3 regions of the Allobosea sp. 05T438 genome follow, and region 2 is predicted to be linked to each of the others. Evidence: predicted binding sites of a transcription regulator. Region 2 holds the regulator's gene; each other region holds the start of a gene.
What was found. Region 2 encodes LexA, which represses DNA repair genes until DNA is damaged. Its sites were predicted from a motif close to TGTTCNNNNTGTGTTCNG; they were not measured.

Region 1 (3,276 bases), on a different contig from region 2:
CGGCGCCCAGCTCAAGACCGTCGAGAGCATCATGCATCGCGGCGCCGATCTGCCGCTGATCGGGCTCGACACGCTGCTGCCGGACGTCATCGCGATGATCTCGGCGAAGAGTTTCGGCTGCGCCGTGGTGATGGATCTGGACGGCAAGCTCGCCGGCGTCGTCACCGATGGCGATCTGCGCCGCAAGGCCGCGATGGGCGGCGGCGGCTCGCTGCGCGCACGCGATATCATGACCGCCAACCCGCGGCGCATCGGGCTCGATACGCTCGCCGTCGAGGCGCTGGAGCTGGTCAACCGCATGCGGATCACCGCGCTGATCGTGGTCGATGAGCAGGAGCGGCCGGTCGGGCTGGTCCACGTCCACGACCTGCTGGCGATGGGCGTGGCGTAGTCCCCGCGCGGGGACTGCGGAGCTTTGTCCTGTCCGCGATTCTCGGGTCCTGCGCTTCGTTCCGCCCGGGAATGACGGTGCGGTTCGTTTCGCGCGAAATGCTCTTGCCACGGGCACGCTGCGACCTATCTAAAGCTGTAGAGACTACAGCTTTAGAGGTGACGCCATGGCCGTGACGGACAAGCTCGAACGCGTGATGCCGATCGGCATGTTGGCGGAACGCACCGGGGTCAAGGTCGAGACGATCCGCTATTACGAGCAGGTCGGACTCCTGCCGCCGCCGGAGCGGTCCGAGGGCAATCAGCGCCGCTACGGCCGGCGCCATGCCGAACGGCTTGCCTTCATCAAGCATGCGCGGGATCTCGGCTTCGCCGTCGACAATATCCGCACGCTGCTCAGACTCTCCGATACGCCCGGCATCGCCTGCGACGAGGCGCATGCGATCTCGGTTTCGCACCTTGAAGAGGTGCGGGACAAGATTGCGAAATTGCGTTCGCTGGAGAAGGAGCTGGAACGGATCGCGACCACCTGCTCTGGTGGCGTCGCCGCCAGCGACTGCGCGATCATCGAGGCGCTGGCCGATCATGGGCAGTGTAGCCACGCGCGCCATTGAAGTGGGGCAGCGGGCGAAAATGTCGATTGCCTCTCGTTTCAGGGGCGGAAGGACTTAAATAGGAATCGTGCCGAGCGGCCTTTCGCGCCGCCGCCACGACGGTTCTGCAGGAGGGCGCGCTATGCCGGGATGGCCCATGCCGAAGGGAGGACAGCCCCGAAAGGGGAACAAATCCCGATTCTGCCGGCGTCCGCGATTCGGCCTCGCTTCGTTCCAGAGTCGTTCTCGCCAGGCTCGTTCCTGATTCCCGTCCACGCTCCCGCCCGCATGGGCGGGCGAGATGATCGGCTCCGTCGCCTTGCTTCCGTTTCGTTCGCTGCCGCCCGCCGTCCGCGCCCATGGTGTGACGGCGGTGCTCGGCCCCACCAATACCGGCAAGACCCATCTCGCCATCGAGCGCATGGTCGCTCACCCGACGGGAATGATCGGGCTGCCGCTGCGATTGCTGGCGCGCGAGGTCTACCAGCGCGTGGTCGACAAGGTCGGCCCCGAGGCTGTCGCCCTCGTCACCGGTGAGGAGAAGATCAAGCCGGAGCGGCCGCGCTTCTGGGTCTGCACGGTCGAGGCGATGCCGCGCGACCTCGCGGTCGATTTCGTCGCGATCGACGAAGTCCAGCTCGCTTCCGACCTCGACCGCGGTCATGTCTTCACCGATCGGCTGCTCAACCGCCGCGGCCGGGCCGAGACCATGCTGATCGGCGCGGGCACGGTGCGCCCGCTGATCGAGCAGCTCATCCCCGGCGTCAACGTCGTCTCGCGCCCGCGCCTGTCCAGCCTGACCTTCGCCGGCGACCGCAAGATCACCCGGCTGCCGCCGCGCTCGGCCATCGTCGCCTTCTCGGTCGAGGAGGTCTACGCCATCGCCGAGCTGATTCGCCGGCAGAAGGGCGGGGCGGCCGTCGTGCTCGGCGCGCTCAGCCCACGCACCCGCAACGCGCAGGTCGAGATCTACCAGTCCGGCGACGTCGATTATCTCGTCGCCACCGACGCGATCGGCATGGGGCTCAATCTCGACGTCAATCACATCGCCTTCGCGGCGGACAGAAAGTTCGACGGGCATCACTACCGCAAGCTCAATCCGGCCGAATTCGGCCAGATCGCCGGTCGCGCCGGGCGGCATCTGCGCGACGGCACCTTCGGCACCAGCGGGCGCTGCCCGCCCTTCGACGCGGAATTGGTCGAGGCGATCGAGAATCATCGCTTCGAGCCGGTGCGCCAGATGCAGTGGCGCAATTCCGACCTGGACCTGCGCTCGATCGCCGGCCTCACCGGCACGCTCAACATCCAGCCCTCGGAACCCGGCCTGACCAGGGCGCTGATCGCCGAGGACATGACGACGCTGGAGGTGCTGTCGAGGGACCCGGATGTCGCGTCGCTGGCGCATGGGCGTGCTGCGGTCGAGCGGCTCTGGGAGGTCTGCGGCCTCCCCGATTATCGCAAGATCTCGCCGATGCAGCACGCCGATCTCGCGACGACGCTGTATCTCAGGCTGATGCGCCATGGCCGGCTCGATGCCGACTGGTATGCGGTGCAACTCGCCTCGCTCGACCGCACCGATGGCGAGATCGATACGCTCTCCGCCAGGATCGCGCAGGTGAGGACTTGGACCTATGTTGCCAATCGTCCTGACTGGTTGCCTGATCCAGAGCATTGGCAGGGGATGGCTCGTCTTGTAGAGGACAAGCTGTCGGACGCTCTGCACGAGCGTCTCGCTAGCCGATTTGTCGATCGGCGCACCAGCGTGCTGATGCGCCGCTTGCGGGAGAATGCGATGTTGGAGGCTGAGGTCACCGCGACGGGCGACGTGCTCGTTGAGGGCCAGCACGTGGGAATGCTGCAGGGCTTCCGCTTCACAGCGGACCCGAAAGCGGGTGGGGCCGAGGTCAAGGCTCTGAACCTGGCGGCGATGAAGGCGCTAGGCGCCGAGATCGAATCGCGAGCGGCGCGCGTCGTGCTGGCGGGCGACGATGCCTTCGTGCTGTCGCATGACGGGCTGGTGCGCTGGACCGGCGAGCCGGTGGCGCGCCTGGTTGCCGGCGAGAAGGTGCTGGAGCCGCGCCTGCGCCTGCTGGTTGAGGAGCATCTGTCCGGTCCTGCGCGTGAGCAGGTCGAAGGCCGGCTCAGTCTCTGGCTGAAGAATCACATCACCCGCCTGCTCGGCGCGATCCAGATTCTCGAAGCGGCCGAGAGCGTCACCGGCATTGCGCGCGGCATCGCCTATCAGACGGCCGAGTCGCTCGGCGTGCTCGAGCGCTCCAAGGTCGGCGAGGAG
Region 2 (3,276 bases):
TGTCGCCATCGACAGGGCGCGCAATGCCTTGACCCAACGCATCGCGGAAGGCGGTGGCGGACAGGGTGGAGCGGTCGCCGCCGCCCTCGTTACGGGAAAGCGCGGGCTGATCACCGAGGCAACGAACAACGACCTGCGCGCCGCCGGCATCTACCACATCGTTTCGATCTCCGGCCTGCACATGGTGCTCGCCGCCGGGACGATCTTCTGGCTGGTGCGCGCCCTGCTGGCGCTCTCCCAGACCGCCGCGCTGCGCTGGCCGATCAAGAAGATCGCAGCGGCCGCAGCGATGTTCGGCGCGACCGCCTACTGCATCTTCTCGGGCAGCGATGTCGCGACCGAGCGCTCGCTGATCATGACGCTGGTGATGCTCGGCGCGATCCTTGTCGATCGTGCGGCGCTGAGCATGCGCAATCTCGCGCTTGCGGCCATGATCGTGCTCCTGCGCGAGCCGGAGGCCTTGCTCGGGCCGAGCTTCCAGATGTCCTTCGGAGCCGTCGCGGCATTGATCGCCTTTGCCGAACGCTGGGAGAGCCGAAAGCGCTCCCAGCCGCCGCCCAGCTTGCCGTGGCCGCTTGGGCCGGTCTGGGCCGCGGCACTCGGCATCGTCGTCACCACGTTGCTGGCAACGGCCGCGACAGCGCCCTTCGGCGCCTATCATTTTCAGACCTTCAATCCCTTCGGCCTGCTCGGCAATGCGATGGCGCTGCCCTTCGTCTCGCTCTTCGTCATGCCGGCGGCCGTCTTCGGCGTGCTGGCTTACCCCTTCGGACTGGACTGGCCCGCCTGGGCGCTGATGGGGCTGGCTTCCGATGTCGTGCTCAAGGTGGCGCACTGGGTCGCAAGCATCGACCATTCCACGGTGATGATCGCAGCCTTCGGGCCGGCGGTGCTGACCTGCTTCGTGCTGGCGCTGCTGTGGCTGACGCTCTGGACCACGCCCTGGCGCTGGCTGGCGGCGCTGCCGCTCCTGCTCGGCGTGGCCATCGCCGGCAAGCCGGAGCGGCCGGAAATCCTGATCGAACGCGACGGTTCGGGGCTGGCGGTGCGGGGCCCGGATGGCCGCCTCGCGATTGCGGGCAAGCCGAGCCGTTTCGTGCTGCAGCAATGGCTCGCTGCTGATGGCGATCGCCGTTCGCCGGACGATCCGACGCTGCGGGCCGGCATTAGCTGCGATGCGCTCGGCTGCGTCGCACGGACGCCGGATCAGCGCACCGTTTCCTACACGCGCGACAGGTTGGCGCTTATCGAGGACTGCATGCGGGCTGACCTCGTCGTCACCGCCATCCCCTGGAGCGGAACCTGCAAGGCACGGCTGATCGAGCGAATGGCGTTATCGCGCGACGGCGCGACTTCGCTCTATCGAACAGGATCGGGGTGGAGCAGCCATGTCTCGGAGCAGAACGCTGCCGACCGCCCTTGGAGCCGCCGCCGTGAGCAGCGCCCTGCGCAAGCCTCGACAGCGCCTCCGAGTGTGACACCGGCTTCCGCCGACGGCGAAGCCGAGGTCGAGCGCCTTCAGTAGCGCCGCATCAGATTGACGAGGCGGCCCTGGATCTTGACCCGGTCCGGCCCGAGCACGCGCGTCTCATAGGCAGGGTTCGCGGCTTCGAGCGCGATCGAGGAGCCGCGCTTGCGCAGCCGCTTCAGCGTCGCTTCCTCATCATCGATCAGCGCCACGACGATGTCGCCGGTATTGGCCGAATCCTGCTTGCGGATGATGACGGTGTCGCCGTCGAGGATGCCGGCTTCGACCATCGAGTCACCACGCACTTCCAGCGCGTAATGCTCGCCGGAGCCGAGCATGTCGGGCGGCAGCGAGACGGTGTGGCTACGGTTCTGGATCGCCGAGATCGGCGTGCCGGCGGCGATGCGGCCCATGACCGGGATCGCGATGGAGGAGCGGCTGTCCTCATCGGACGCAGGGCGTGGCTTGGTGAGATTCGGCTGCGAGCCGAGGCCGCCCTGGACGACCGCAGGGTTGAAACGCTGCCGCTGCTGCGGGGCGCCGAGCCCGTCGGGCATCTTGATGATCTCGAGCGCACGCGCCCGGTTGGGCAGGCGACGGATGAAGCCGCGCTCCTCTAGCGCCATGATCAGCCGGTGGATGCCCGACTTGGAGCGCAGATCGAGCGCATCCTTCATCTCGTCGAAGGAGGGCGGCACCCCGCTCTCACGCAAGCGTTCCTGAATGAAGCGCAGGAGTTCGTGTTGCTTGCGTGTCAGCATGATCCCCGCCGGCCTTCTCGAAGGCTAGATTCGAAACAAAGCAGGAACACCATACGCGTTCCACTTGTGTTCCGCAAGCGGGCTCCGGCATCGAAGCGAACAGTGGAATCCACTTTTCGGGCAGATCCGATGCGATAACCCTATACAGATCGCTACGATCGCGTCCGACAGGATGAGCGGTGATCTAGCGCAGCGGCAGGATGCGGCAGATGTCGCCTTTTTTTGCCGGCGCGGCATGGGCAGGCCGGATCGTCAATGCCTGCGCCCGTGCCAGCGTGCCGAGCATCGAGGAATCCTGCCGGTCGAAGGGCGTCGCCACCCAGCCATCCGGCGTCAGTGCGAGCTCCGAGCGCAGATAGTCCTCGCGCTCGTCATTGGCCGGCATGTCACGGCCGAGGCGGGCGGGGATGCTGCGGTCGCGGTCGGCCTCCCCAATGCCGAGCAGAGCCTCGATCAGCGGCAGGACAAAGAGATGGCCGCAGACGATCGAGGAGACCGGGTTTCCGGGCAAGCCGACCACGACCATGCGGCCGAGTCGGCCGGTCATCATGGGTTTGCCCGGCCGCATCGCGATCTTCCAGAAGCCGAGCGACATGCCGGCCCGCGTCAGCGCCTCCTGCACGAGGTCATGCGCGCCGACCGAGGCCCCGCCGAGCGTGACGAGGACGTCGGCGTCGGCGTCCCGCGCCTGGCCGATCTTGGCCGCGAGGTCGGCGTGGTCGTCGCGGGCGATGCCGAGATCGAGAACGGCACCGCCGGCCTTCTCGACCAGTGCAGCGAGCGAGAAGGAGTTCGAGGCGACGATCTGGTCGCGCCCGACCGGCTCGCCCGGAGCCACCAACTCGTCGCCAGTGGCAAGGATCGCGACGCGCGGCTTGCGCCGGACGGGCAAGGTCGGATGTCCCATCGCGGCGGCGAGGCCCAGCGCAGCGCTGTCGAGCACGCGCCCGGCGGGCAGCAGGACGTCGCCTTCGCGGAAATCCAGCCCGGCTGCGCGCAGGAACTTGCCCTTGGCGGGCGGCACCCGCACGCGGATCGCCGGGCTGT
Region 3 (3,276 bases), on a different contig from region 2:
GATCTTGTCGTCGGTCAGGCCGGCGATCTTCTTCCAGAGGCCATGCGCCTCGTCATCCTCGGAGTAGACCGTGACGAGGAGCTTGTCCTTGGGCAGGCCGAACTCGCGCGTGACCAGGGTCCAGGCGTGGTGGATCGCCTGCTCCTTGAAATAATCGCCGAAGGAGAAGTTACCCAGCATCTCGAAGAATGTGTGGTGGCGCGCGGTGTAGCCGACATTGTCGAGGTCGTTGTGCTTGCCGCCGGCGCGCACGCATTTCTGGGCGGTGGTGGCACGGGAATAGGGACGCTTCTCCTGCCCGGTGAAGACGTTCTTGAACTGCACCATGCCCGAATTGGCGAACATCAGCGTCGGGTCGTTGCGCGGCACGAGCGGGCTCGACGGCACGACTTCATGGCCGTTGGACTTGAAGTAGTCGAGGAAGGTCGACCTGATATCGTTGACGCCGCTCATCGCTGTTTGCGCTCTGAATCTTGGGCAGGAGACCGGGCGCGCCCGGCGGGAAGGTCCGGTTCTAGTCAGGCGGCTCGCCGCTGTCCAGAAAGCTTGATGCAGCGCACATCTGGCAAGGCCTTATTCTCAAACGAAAAGGGCGGCCCGAAGGCCGCCCTTGCATCGTTCAGTGCCGGAGCGCTCAGGCTCAGGCTTCCCCCTCGTCGAGATCGTCGTCGGTGGGGTTCGCCTGATCTAGGATGCGGTCGGCGACGAGGCCCGAGTTCTGTCGGATCGTGGCCTCGATCTTCGCGGCGAGATCGGGGTTGTTCTTGAGGAAGGTCTTGGCGTTCTCGCGGCCCTGGCCGAGGCGCTGGCTGTCGAAGGAGAACCAGGCGCCGGATTTCTCGACCATGCCGGCCTTGACGCCGAGATCGATCAATTCGCCGACCTTCGAGATGCCCTCACCGAACATGATGTCGAACTCGACCTGCTTGAAGGGCGGCGCGACCTTGTTCTTGACGACCTTGACGCGAACCTGGTTGCCGGTCGCCTCGTCGCGCTCCTTGAGCGTCGAGACGCGGCGGATGTCGAGGCGCACCGAGGCGTAGAACTTCAGCGCGTTGCCGCCGGTGGTGGTCTCCGGCGAGCCGTACATCACGCCGATCTTCATGCGGATCTGGTTGATGAAGATCACCATGCAGTTCGAGCGCGAGATCGAGGCTGTGAGCTTGCGCAGCGCCTGGCTCATCAGGCGGGCCTGCAGACCGGGCTGGACCTCGCCCATCTCGCCCTCGATCTCGGCGCGCGGGGTCAGCGCGGCGACGGAGTCGATGACGAGCACGTCGATCGCGCCGGAGCGGACGAGGGTGTCGGTGATCTCGAGCGCCTGCTCGCCGGTATCGGGCTGGGAGATCAGCAGGTCGTCGAGATTGACGCCAAGCTTGCGGGCGTAGACGGGGTCAAGCGCATGCTCGGCGTCGACGAAGGCGCAGACACCGCCCTTCTTCTGCGCCTCGGCGATGGTGTGGAGCGCGAGCGTGGTCTTGCCCGAGGATTCCGGCCCGTAGATCTCGATGATACGCCCCTTCGGCAGACCGCCGACGCCGAGCGCGACGTCGAGCCCGAGCGAGCCCGTCGAGATCGTCTCGATCTCGATCGACTGCGGGTTCTTGCCGAGCCGCATGATCGAACCCTTGCCGAAGGCGCGTTCGATCTGGGAGAGCGCTGCATCGAGCGCCTTGGCTTTGTCCATCGAGGAGCCTTCCACGAGTCTGAGATTAGCCTGATTCACGGTTCGGGCTCCTTATGACAGGGCTAAGGGGACATCTCAATCAGTCTTGACAGGAGAATGATCACTCTTTGTTCCTGTCAGCAAGTTCTTTTTTTGTTCCAGATGTCAGCTTGTGGCAGGAGTGGCTTTTTATGTCTCTGGTCATGCTATTTTATTGGTCTGAGTTTCGTTGAGCCGTTATTGCATGCGCTATGCGCATACCAAGGCGCTGCGTTCCCCATCCCGGCGCCTGCTGTTTCCTGTTATTGCGCCGGGAATCTCCATTTGTTTTCGAAAGTTGCCAACGTGTCCTCCGCCCCCGCCCAAACGGCCCCGAACTCGCCGCGCCGTATCCTGCTGGCCAGCCTGATCGGCACGACGATCGAGTTCTTCGACTTCTACATCTATGCGACGGCTGCGGTGATCGTGTTCCCGAAGCTGTTCTTCCCGGGCGGCGATCCTACCTCCGCGATGCTCCAGTCCTTCGCGACCTTCGCGATCGCCTTCTTCGCGCGGCCGATCGGCGCCGCCATCTTCGGCCATTTCGGCGATCGGATCGGCCGCAAGGCGACGCTCGTCGCGGCGCTGATGACGATGGGGCTCTCGACCGTCGCCATCGGCATGCTGCCGACCTATGCCGCCGTCGGCGTACTCGCGCCGCTGCTGCTGGCGCTCTGCCGGCTCGGGCAGGGGCTGGGACTCGGCGGCGAGTGGGGCGGAGCGGTGCTGCTGGCGACCGAGAACGCCCCTCCGGGCAAGTCAGCCTGGTATGGCATGTTCCCGCAGCTCGGCGCGCCCGTGGGGTTCATCCTTGCGACTGGCAGCTTCCTTGCGCTCGATGCGCTCCTGACCGACGAGCAGTTCTTCAGCTTCGGCTGGCGTATCCCGTTCATCGCCAGCGCGCTGCTGGTCTTCATGGGGCTCTATGTCCGCCTTCGCATCAGCGAGACCCCGGCCTTCCGCAAGGCGATGGACAAGCACGAGCGGGTGCGCGTGCCCTTCATCAGCATCTTCGCCGAACACAAGCTCGCGCTGCTCTGCGGCACCTTCGCGGCGCTCGCGACCTTCGTGCTGTTCTACCTGATGACCGTGTTCTCGCTGAGCTGGGGCACGACCAAGCTCGGCTTCTCGCGCGACCAGTTCCTGCCGCTGCAGATGATCGGCGTCGTGTTCTTCGGCTTGACCATCCCGGTCTCGGCCGTGCTCGCCGATCGCTTCGGCCGGCGCCAGACCCTCCTGGCGACGACGCTCGGCATTGCCATCTTCGGCTTCTTGCTGGCGCCGCTCTTCGGCTCTGGCAGCACGCTCGGTGTGCTCGCCTTCTTCGTCGTCGGGCTGTCGCTGATGGGCTTCACCTACGGACCGCTCGGCACGGCGCTGGCCGAGATGTTCCCGACGGCCGTGCGCTACACGGGCGCCTCGCTCACCTTCAACCTGGGTGGGATCGTCGGCGCCTCGCTCGCTCCTTACGTGGCGACCTGGCTCGCGACCGAGAAGGGCCTGCCCTTCGTCGGTTACTATCTCAGCCTCTCGGCCATGGTGACAATGCTGGCGCTGATCGGGGTGGGTGC

Region 1: a site for LexA is predicted at 1,214-1,231, ahead of AC1DIN_RS18415 (helicase-related protein). Genes of this name have one in related genera too.
Region 3: a site for LexA is predicted at 1,810-1,827, ahead of recA (recombinase RecA). Genes of this name have one in related genera too.

Annotation. Positions count from the first base shown of each region.
Region 1 is NZ_JBFTKQ010000009.1:62,912-66,187, forward strand. Features, by position in the region: gene AC1DIN_RS18405 (KpsF/GutQ family sugar-phosphate isomerase) at 1-391, shown strand, start outside; gene AC1DIN_RS18410 (MerR family transcriptional regulator) at 585-1,004, shown strand; gene AC1DIN_RS18415 (helicase-related protein) at 1,285-3,276, shown strand, end outside.
Region 2 is NZ_JBFTKQ010000005.1:144,598-147,873, reverse strand. Features, by position in the region: gene AC1DIN_RS13285 (ComEC/Rec2 family competence protein) at 1-1,525, shown strand, start outside; gene lexA (transcriptional repressor LexA) at 1,519-2,229, opposite strand; gene AC1DIN_RS13275 (molybdopterin molybdotransferase MoeA) at 2,414-3,276, opposite strand, start outside.
Region 3 is NZ_JBFTKQ010000001.1:234,312-237,587, reverse strand. Features, by position in the region: gene alaS (alanine--tRNA ligase) at 1-453, opposite strand, end outside; gene recA (recombinase RecA) at 641-1,687, opposite strand; gene AC1DIN_RS01185 (MFS transporter) at 2,012-3,276, shown strand, end outside.